Linked DNA regions of Methylosarcina fibrata AML-C10. The protein of the gene in region 2 interacts with the protein of the main gene of each other region in a pairwise test. Links are inferred from orthologs where the notes say so. Each region holds a gene or a part of one and is shown on either strand. Other genes may lie near its edges.

What was found. Proteins that work in one complex are often made in the same cells at the same time.
Region 1: the proteins of slyD (region 2) and hypB interact in binary tests that used the Escherichia coli proteins (3 or more experiments, as listed by UniProt). The link is inferred for Methylosarcina fibrata AML-C10 from one-to-one orthologs.

What each region holds. Positions count from the first base shown.
Region 1 is NZ_KB889965.1:3,312,036-3,315,484, forward strand. What follows is about bases 590-3,449. They hold hypB (hydrogenase nickel incorporation protein HypB), read left to right. Parts: upstream 590-1,540; coding sequence 1,541-2,359; downstream 2,360-3,449. Other genes in these bases: rmuC (DNA recombination protein RmuC), read left to right, coding at 590-1,040; hypA (hydrogenase maturation nickel metallochaperone HypA), read left to right, coding at 1,200-1,541; A3OW_RS0115510 (HypC/HybG/HupF family hydrogenase formation chaperone), read left to right, coding at 2,363-2,596; hypD (hydrogenase formation protein HypD), read left to right, coding at 2,593-3,449. In the rest of the region: more of rmuC, read left to right, coding at 1-589. UniProt on the Escherichia coli protein: Involved in the maturation of [NiFe] hydrogenases. Required for nickel insertion into the metal center of the hydrogenase. Exhibits a low intrinsic GTPase activity, which is essential for nickel insertion.
Region 2 is NZ_KB889965.1:1,683,971-1,688,085, forward strand. What follows is about bases 503-3,437. They hold slyD (peptidylprolyl isomerase), read left to right. Parts: upstream 503-1,696; coding sequence 1,697-2,179; downstream 2,180-3,437. Other genes in these bases: A3OW_RS27695 (hypothetical protein), read left to right, coding at 667-816; A3OW_RS0108065 (O-acetyl-ADP-ribose deacetylase), read left to right, coding at 970-1,491; A3OW_RS0108080 (integration host factor subunit beta), read right to left, coding at 2,368-2,673; rpsA (30S ribosomal protein S1), read right to left, coding at 2,738-3,437. Outside these bases: excinuclease ABC subunit UvrC, read right to left, coding at 1-26; more of rpsA, read right to left, coding at 3,438-4,115. UniProt on the Escherichia coli protein: Folding helper with both chaperone and peptidyl-prolyl cis-trans isomerase (PPIase) activities. Chaperone activity prevents aggregation of unfolded or partially folded proteins and promotes their correct folding.

The DNA of each region.
Region 1 (3,449 bases), 1.6 Mb from region 2 along the record:
AACTGAGGCTGAAATTTTCCGATCTGAACAAACAGCAGCAGGAAACGGCAGAGCAGGCCAGGGCCAGCATTGCCGAGATCAGGGAAACCATCGAAAAACAACTGAAAGCCATCAGGGAAGACAATACGATGCAACTCAACGAAATGCGCAGAACGGTCGATGAAAAGCTGCACGATACGCTGGAAAAACGCCTGGGCGAATCGTTCAGGCACGTCAGCGAGCGTCTGGAGCAGGTGCACAAAGGGCTGGGCGAGATGCAGACTCTGGCGGTCGGCGTCGGCGATCTGAAAAAGGTGCTGTCCAACGTCAAAACGCGCGGCATTCTCGGAGAATATCAACTGGGCAATATTCTGGAGCAGATCCTGTCGCCGGAACAATACGACATCAACGTCGCCACCAAAAAAGGCAGCCAGGCGAACGTGGAGTATGCGGTCAAATTGCCGGGCAAGGCCGACGACAAGACCGTCTGGCTGCCCATCGATTCCAAGTTCCCGCTGGAAAGCTATCAAGCCTTGCTCCAGGCGCTGGACGACGGCGATACCGGCAAAATTACCCTGACGCAAAAGCAGTTGATGAATGCCGTGGAAAGCTTCGCCAAGGACATCAGCGGCAAGTACATCGATCCGCCTCATACGACCGACTTTGCGATTATGTTCCTGCCGGTTGAAAGTTTGTACGCGGAAGTCCTGCGTTACCCTGAAATTTTCGAAAAATTGCAGCGCATTTACCGGGTGACCATTACCGGCCCGACCACCTTATCGGCATTGTTGAACAGCCTGCACATGGGGTTCCGGACGCTGGCGGTGCAAAAACGCAGCAGCGAGGTATGGAACGTGCTGGCCGAGGTAAAAACCGAATTCGTCAAATACGCCGAGCAACTGGATAAAGTGCAAAAACAGCTCCATACCGCGTCCCACTCATTGGAAACCCTGCAAACAACCCGGACCCATGCGATGGAAAGAAAATTGCGCGGCGTGGAGACGTTGGCCATGGATCAGGACGCCGAAGCGCTGGTCATGATCGGAACGGAATCCGAATAGAGAGTCTGTTCAATCGGGAAAACCGCTTGTCCGTTGCGTTTCGGATCAAAACATTAGGCATTTCATGCAGGTTCGGATACTATTCGGAACCGAGACCTCCGCACAATCGGGACCGGGTAAACCGTATGGCAACCGCATCGAGCTTATTCATCCGCCGTCATGCATGAACTGTCGTTGTGCGAAAATATAAGGCAGGTCCTGGAACAACAGGCGCCGCTGCAGCACTATCATCGGGTAAAAACCGTATGGCTGGAGATCGGCAGGCTTTCCGGCGTGGAACCGGAAGCCATCCGTTTTGCGTTCGAGATCGTCATGCAGGGGTCGGTAGCCGAACGGGCCCGGCTGGAAATTGTCGAAGTACCGGGGGAAGCGCGCTGCACACAGTGTCTGCAAACCGTAGAGATACAGCAGCGCTATGACGAATGCCCCCGCTGCGGCGGTTATCCGTTACAGATACAAAACGGCGAACAAATGCGAATCAAGGAACTGGAGGTAGAGTAATGTGTACAGTCTGCGGCTGCGCCGAAAATGCAACGTCCGACGAGAGCCATGAGCACGGCCATCGCCATCCGCATCATCACGAATACGTCCTGGGTTCCACCCAGACGCATGTTCCGGGGATGAGCCAGGCGCGCCTGGTCAAAATAGAGCAGGACATCCTCGGCAAGAACAATCGGTATGCCGCCGCCAACCGCGATTATCTGACCCGGCACGGCCTGTTCGCGCTGAATCTGGTGTCCAGTCCCGGATCCGGCAAAACCACGCTGCTGACGCAAACGATCGAACGGCTCAAACCGGAATTTACCGTCGGCGTGATCGAAGGCGATCAGCAAACCGCCCTCGACGCCGAGCGCATCCGCCAAACGGGAGCCAGGGCCGTGCAGATCAATACCGGCAAGGGCTGCCATCTGGACGCCCATCGAGTCGGACATGCGCTGGAAGATCTGGCCTTGCCGGACAACGGCGTCGTTTTTATAGAAAACGTCGGCAATCTGGTGTGCCCTGCGGCATTCGATCTGGGAGAAGCTCACAAAGTGGTGGTGTTGTCCGTCACTGAGGGCGAAGATAAACCCATCAAGTATCCGGACATGTTCCATGCCGCCGATCTGATGATTCTGAACAAGATCGATTTGTTGCCGTATCTGGACTTCGACGTGCAGCAATGTATCCGCTACGCCCGCCGGGTCAATCCGCGCATCACAATCCTGGAACTGTCGGCCAAAACGGGACAGGGCATGGACGCATGGCTGCAATGGCTCCAGGCCGGCCGGACGCTGAATGCGATCGGCCAATCGTTGCCCGCGGGCGGCCAGGCTTAATTTATGTGTCTGGCGCTGCCCGCTCGAGTCGAGGCGATCGATACGGCGACCGGCATGGCCACGGTCGCGGTCGAGCAGGTCAGAGTCGAGGTGTCCCTGGCCTTGGTCGACGACGTCCGGGTAGGCGATTACGTACTGGTCCACGTCGGTTACGCGCTGAACAAAATCAGCGAGGAAGAAGCCGAAAAAACGCTGGCGCTCTTCGCCGAAGCAGGCCTGAGCGGTTCACCGCCATGAAATACATCGAAGAATTCCGGCAACGGCATCTTGCGGCAGGGCTGGCCGAGGCGATAGCCCGGGAAGCCAATACCGGACGGCGCTACAAACTGATGGAGTTCTGCGGCGGGCACACCCATGCCATTTACCGCTACGGCATTCAGGATTTCATGCCTGCCAACGTCGAATTCATTCACGGACCCGGCTGCCCTGTCTGTGTGTTGCCGACCGGACGCATCGATGACGCCATCGCCCTGGCCGAGCGGTTCGGAGTCATTCTTTGCACCTACGCCGACATGCTCCGCGTTCCCGCCGGCGGCCAAAGAAGCCTGATGAAGGCGAAAGCGCAAGGCGCGGACATCCGCATGGTGTATTCCAGTCAGGATGCTCTGAAAATTGCACGGGCCAATCCCGGACGGGAAGTCGTCTTTTTTGCGATAGGCTTCGAGACCACGACGCCGCCCACGGCCGTCGCCATCCGGCAGGCGCAAAGCGAAGGGCTCAAGAATTTTTCGGTCTTCTGCAATCACGTGCTGACGCCGGTGGCGATGCGCGCGATTCTGGATTCTCCGGAAAAAGTCGAAATCGACGGTTTTCTGGGGCCTTCCCACGTCAGCACCGTCATCGGCAGCTCGCCCTACCGGGAGTTTGCCGACCATTATCGAAAGCCCGTGGTCATCTCGGGATTCGAGCCTTTGGACGTGATGCAGTCGACCTTGATGCTGATCCGCCAGTTGAACGAGGGGCGCTGTGAGGTCGAGAACGAATATACCCGCGCCGTGAGCCCCGAAGGCAACCGAAAGGCGCAGGCACTGGTTGCCGACGTCTTCGAATTGCGCGCCGCATTCGAATGGCGCGGCTTGGGGCTGCTCGC
Region 2 (4,115 bases):
TTTTCTGGAATATCGGTACTTGCCATGAAACGGGAACTCCGGCAGAGGCGTCTACACGCCACCTTTTGATAAAATAACTTCCTGACCGTAAACGAAACATAACCGGCTTTTCCTGGTCGGTCGTTTGACGGAAATCAATCGTGCCTATCCGTCAGAGGCCTATGAGCAAATCGGCGCCTCCAAGTTTCACTCCGCGGCTTTATCACCGCCGCAAAACAACCGGCGCCGACGGTCCGGTCATCGGACCGAGCCGGATGTTCGATCGGCATACAAGACCGGGCAGTCATTGAAATGGTTTTATCCGACTCTAAATCAGCATTTATCAATAGCCGGCAATGCCAACGTCCCGACCGGCTCCATTGTCTCCGGCTTTTCTCGAATATAAAAATCGAGTCAATCCTAATACGCCCGGCCAATTTATCGGCATCTTCCCTGTCTCCCGAAGTCGTCGACTATTTTAATAGACAAATTTACGAAACTCGGCATTAACCAAACCTGTCATAAAAATGACGAATTGTGTCAGTTACCATCATTTATTTCAAATTCATGGGGTACAGATAAAAGAATTTTCGTCATTGGTATAAAGCTTGCTTTTTGAATACAGAGGCCGGTCAACGGTCTTTAGTTATTCTGGCCGTAATTGATATGACTCATTGGAGACCCACTATGTTTGATGACGATATGCACGATTTGAATGATCTCGATTATGAAGATATGGACGACTTACCCTTACTGGATCATATTGAATGGAATCATTATTCGAATGAAGACGAGGCCGTCGATGATTCCGACTCGATGTTCTGGCTCGAAGAGTAAGAACGGCATTTTTTTCTTTATTATCGAACTAAGGCGCAGAGCCCGGAAAGAACGATACATCAGCGAAGATAGCGAGTTTCATGGACCGCATTCAAGACTTGACTTGTCGCTTTCGACATTTTGGTTTCAAGCCGACATTCACGGCCAGTTCGCATGATGCCCGCCTTAGTTCACGCCTTTCTGGGCGATATTACCCGCCTGCCCTTGGACGCGATCGTCAATGCGGCGAATCCTTCCTTGTTGGGTGGCGGCGGCGTCGACGGTGCCATTCATCGTGCGGCCGGACCTGAACTGACCGCCGAATGCCGGCTTCTCGGCGGCTGTAAGACCGGAGAGGCCAAACTCACCAAGGGCTACCGGCTTCCTGCAAGATACGTCATTCATACCGTCGGCCCCGTATGGCGCGACGGCCGTCATGGCGAGCCCGAACTGCTGGCCTCCTGTTACCGGCGATCCCTCGAAGTGGCCTCGGAACACGGCATTCGCAGCATCGCATTTCCCGGTATCAGCACGGGAATTTACGACTATCCGGTCGAACTTGCCGCAAAGGTTGCGGTTGACGCAGTGCTGTCTTTCTTAGTCAAATCCGATTCGCTTGAAGAAATCGTTTTTTGCTGTTTTTCGGCGCCGGATCTAGCCGTTTACGAAAGTCTTCTCGCTTCCGAGCGAAGCTAAAGAACGCTCCTTTTTCTCCTTGCAGACCGTTTCATCTCCGGTGAAGATTGTGCAGGGAATCGAATCTTTAATTTTCAAATATGCCGCGAATTTTCCGGAAAAATCCGAAATCTCGTCGTGAACGAGAGAATGGCTTATATTTTTCGGACAAAAGAAGCGGAAAGAGCTATCATGGCACCTTTACTGTTCATTATAGGTTTTATCCATGCAAGTAGCAGACAATATGGCTGTTTCCATCCATTACACCCTGACAAACGACGACGGTGAAGTTATCGACAGCTCGGTTGGAGACGACGCCTTGGTTTATCTCCACGGCCAAGGCAATATTATTTCGGGTCTGGAACAGGCGCTTTACGGCAAAGAAGTCGGGGACAAATTCAATGTCCGCATCCCCGCTGAAGAGGCTTATGGCGAATTTATGGAAGAGAGGGTTCAAGTGATTCCGCGCTCGATGTTCGAAGGCATCGACGAATTGGAGGTCGGGATGAAATTCCATGCCGACGTCAGTTCAGGTCCCGGCGTGGTCTCGATCGTAGCCATTGACGGCGACGACGTCACCATCGACGGCAATCATCCGCTGGCCGGAATGGCTTTAACGTTCGATGTCGAAATCGTCGACGTCCGGCCCGCCAGCCGTGAAGAGATAGCGCATGGACACATTCATGGTCCGGGCGGCCATCATCACTGAGATAAAACGGCGCCGGTCCGGGCACCTGCTCTTTGTTACGGGAATCCGGACCGTTTCTTAAAGCTGTTTTGGCAGATAATAACGAGGGGAAGATGAATAAGGACGCAATCCCCGGTAAACCGCCATCCGACCTTTGGATTCGGGCCGGTTCGATCCCGGCCTTATCGGCCAGGGCATAACGCTGCGTTTCAATCGATTATTTCACAGGTGCTGCTCGCGGCATCGACCCGATCGCGCAATTCTTTCCCCGGTTTAAAATGGGGTACGTATTTTTTTGATAAAGCGACCGATTCGCCTGTTTTGGGGTTACGGCCCATTCGGGGCGGCCGCAAGTGTAATGAAAAACTGCCGAATCCTCTTATCTCGATTCTTTCTCCCGAGGACAAGGCCTGATTCATTTTTTCGATGATGCATTTTACTGCCAATTCGACGTCTTTCAACGGCAGATGAGGCTGTTGCCTGGCAAGCGCTTCAATTAATTCGGATTTTGTCACTGTCTATCCCGTAAAAAAATAATGTCGAAAGGGCATGCCCCAAAGGCATGCCCTCTCTTAGTTTTTATTTTTCTATTTGTTTAAAGATATCACCCAGTGTCGGGGTGCCAGCGGACTGTTGAGAATAATCTTTGATGGCGTGGCTTTCTTCATCTTGATCTTTGGCTTTTATGGATAAAGAAATCGACTTGCTCTTCTTGTCGACACCGATGAATTTGGCTTCGATTTCTTCGCCTTCCTTCAACAGGGTGCGAGCATCTTCAACGCGGTCGCGCTGAATTTCGGAAGCCCGAATGTAACCTTCCACGTGATCGGCCAAAGTAACGACCGCACCTTTGGCGTCGACTTCCTTGATGGTGCCTTTAACGAGGCTGCCTTTCTCGTGAGTAGCCAGGAAGTTCTGGAACGGATCCTGTTCGAGTTGCTTGATGCCGAGGGATATGCGCTCGCGCTCGGAATCGACCGCCAGAATGACGGTTTCCAGTTCATCGCCTTTTTTGAATTCACGAACGGCCGCTTCTCCGTCATCGGCCCACGAAATGTCCGACATGTGCACCAGGCCGTCGATGCCGCCTTCCAGGCCGATGAAGATGCCAAAGTCGGTAATCGACTTGATCTTTCCGGTAATTTTATCGCCTTTGTTGTGAGTCGCGGCAAATTCGTCCCACGGATTGACTTTGCATTGCTTCATGCCCAACGAAATACGGCGGCGTTCCTCGTCGATTTCCAGGACCATGACCTCAACCTCGTCGCCCAGTTGGACGAGTTTGGATGGATTGACGTTCTTGTTGGTCCAGTCCATTTCGGAAACGTGCACCAGGCCTTCCACGCCTTCTTCGATTTCGACAAAGCAGCCGTAATCGGTCAGATTGTTCACCTTGCCGAATACGCGGGTTCCTGCAGGATAACGGCGGGCAATGTTTTGCCATGGATCTTCACCCATTTGCTTCATGCCCAGCGAAACGCGATTCTTGTCTTTGTCGTATTTCAAGACCTTGACTTTGATTTCCTGGCCGATTTCCACGCATTCGGAAGGATGGCGGACGCGACGCCAAGCCATGTCGGTGATGTGCAGCAAGCCGTCGATGCCGCCCAGATCGATAAAGGCGCCGTAATCGGTGAGGTTTTTGACCACGCCGGTAACGATTGCGCCTTCTTCCAGTGTTTTCAGCAATTCTTCCCTCTCTGCGCTGTATTCCTTTTCGACGACGGCGCGGCGCGACAGAACTACGTTATTCCGTTTTTGATCGATTTTGATAACCTTGAATTCCAGATCGCGGTTTTCCAGGAAAGTGGTGTCTCTTACCGGACGTACGTCCACCAGCGAGCCGGGTAAAAACGCTCTCAGGGCGCCGACGGCCACGGTAAAACCGCCGCGAACTTTACCGGTAATGCGGCCTACGATAGTGGCTTGCTTTTCATAGGCATTTTCCAGTTCAAAC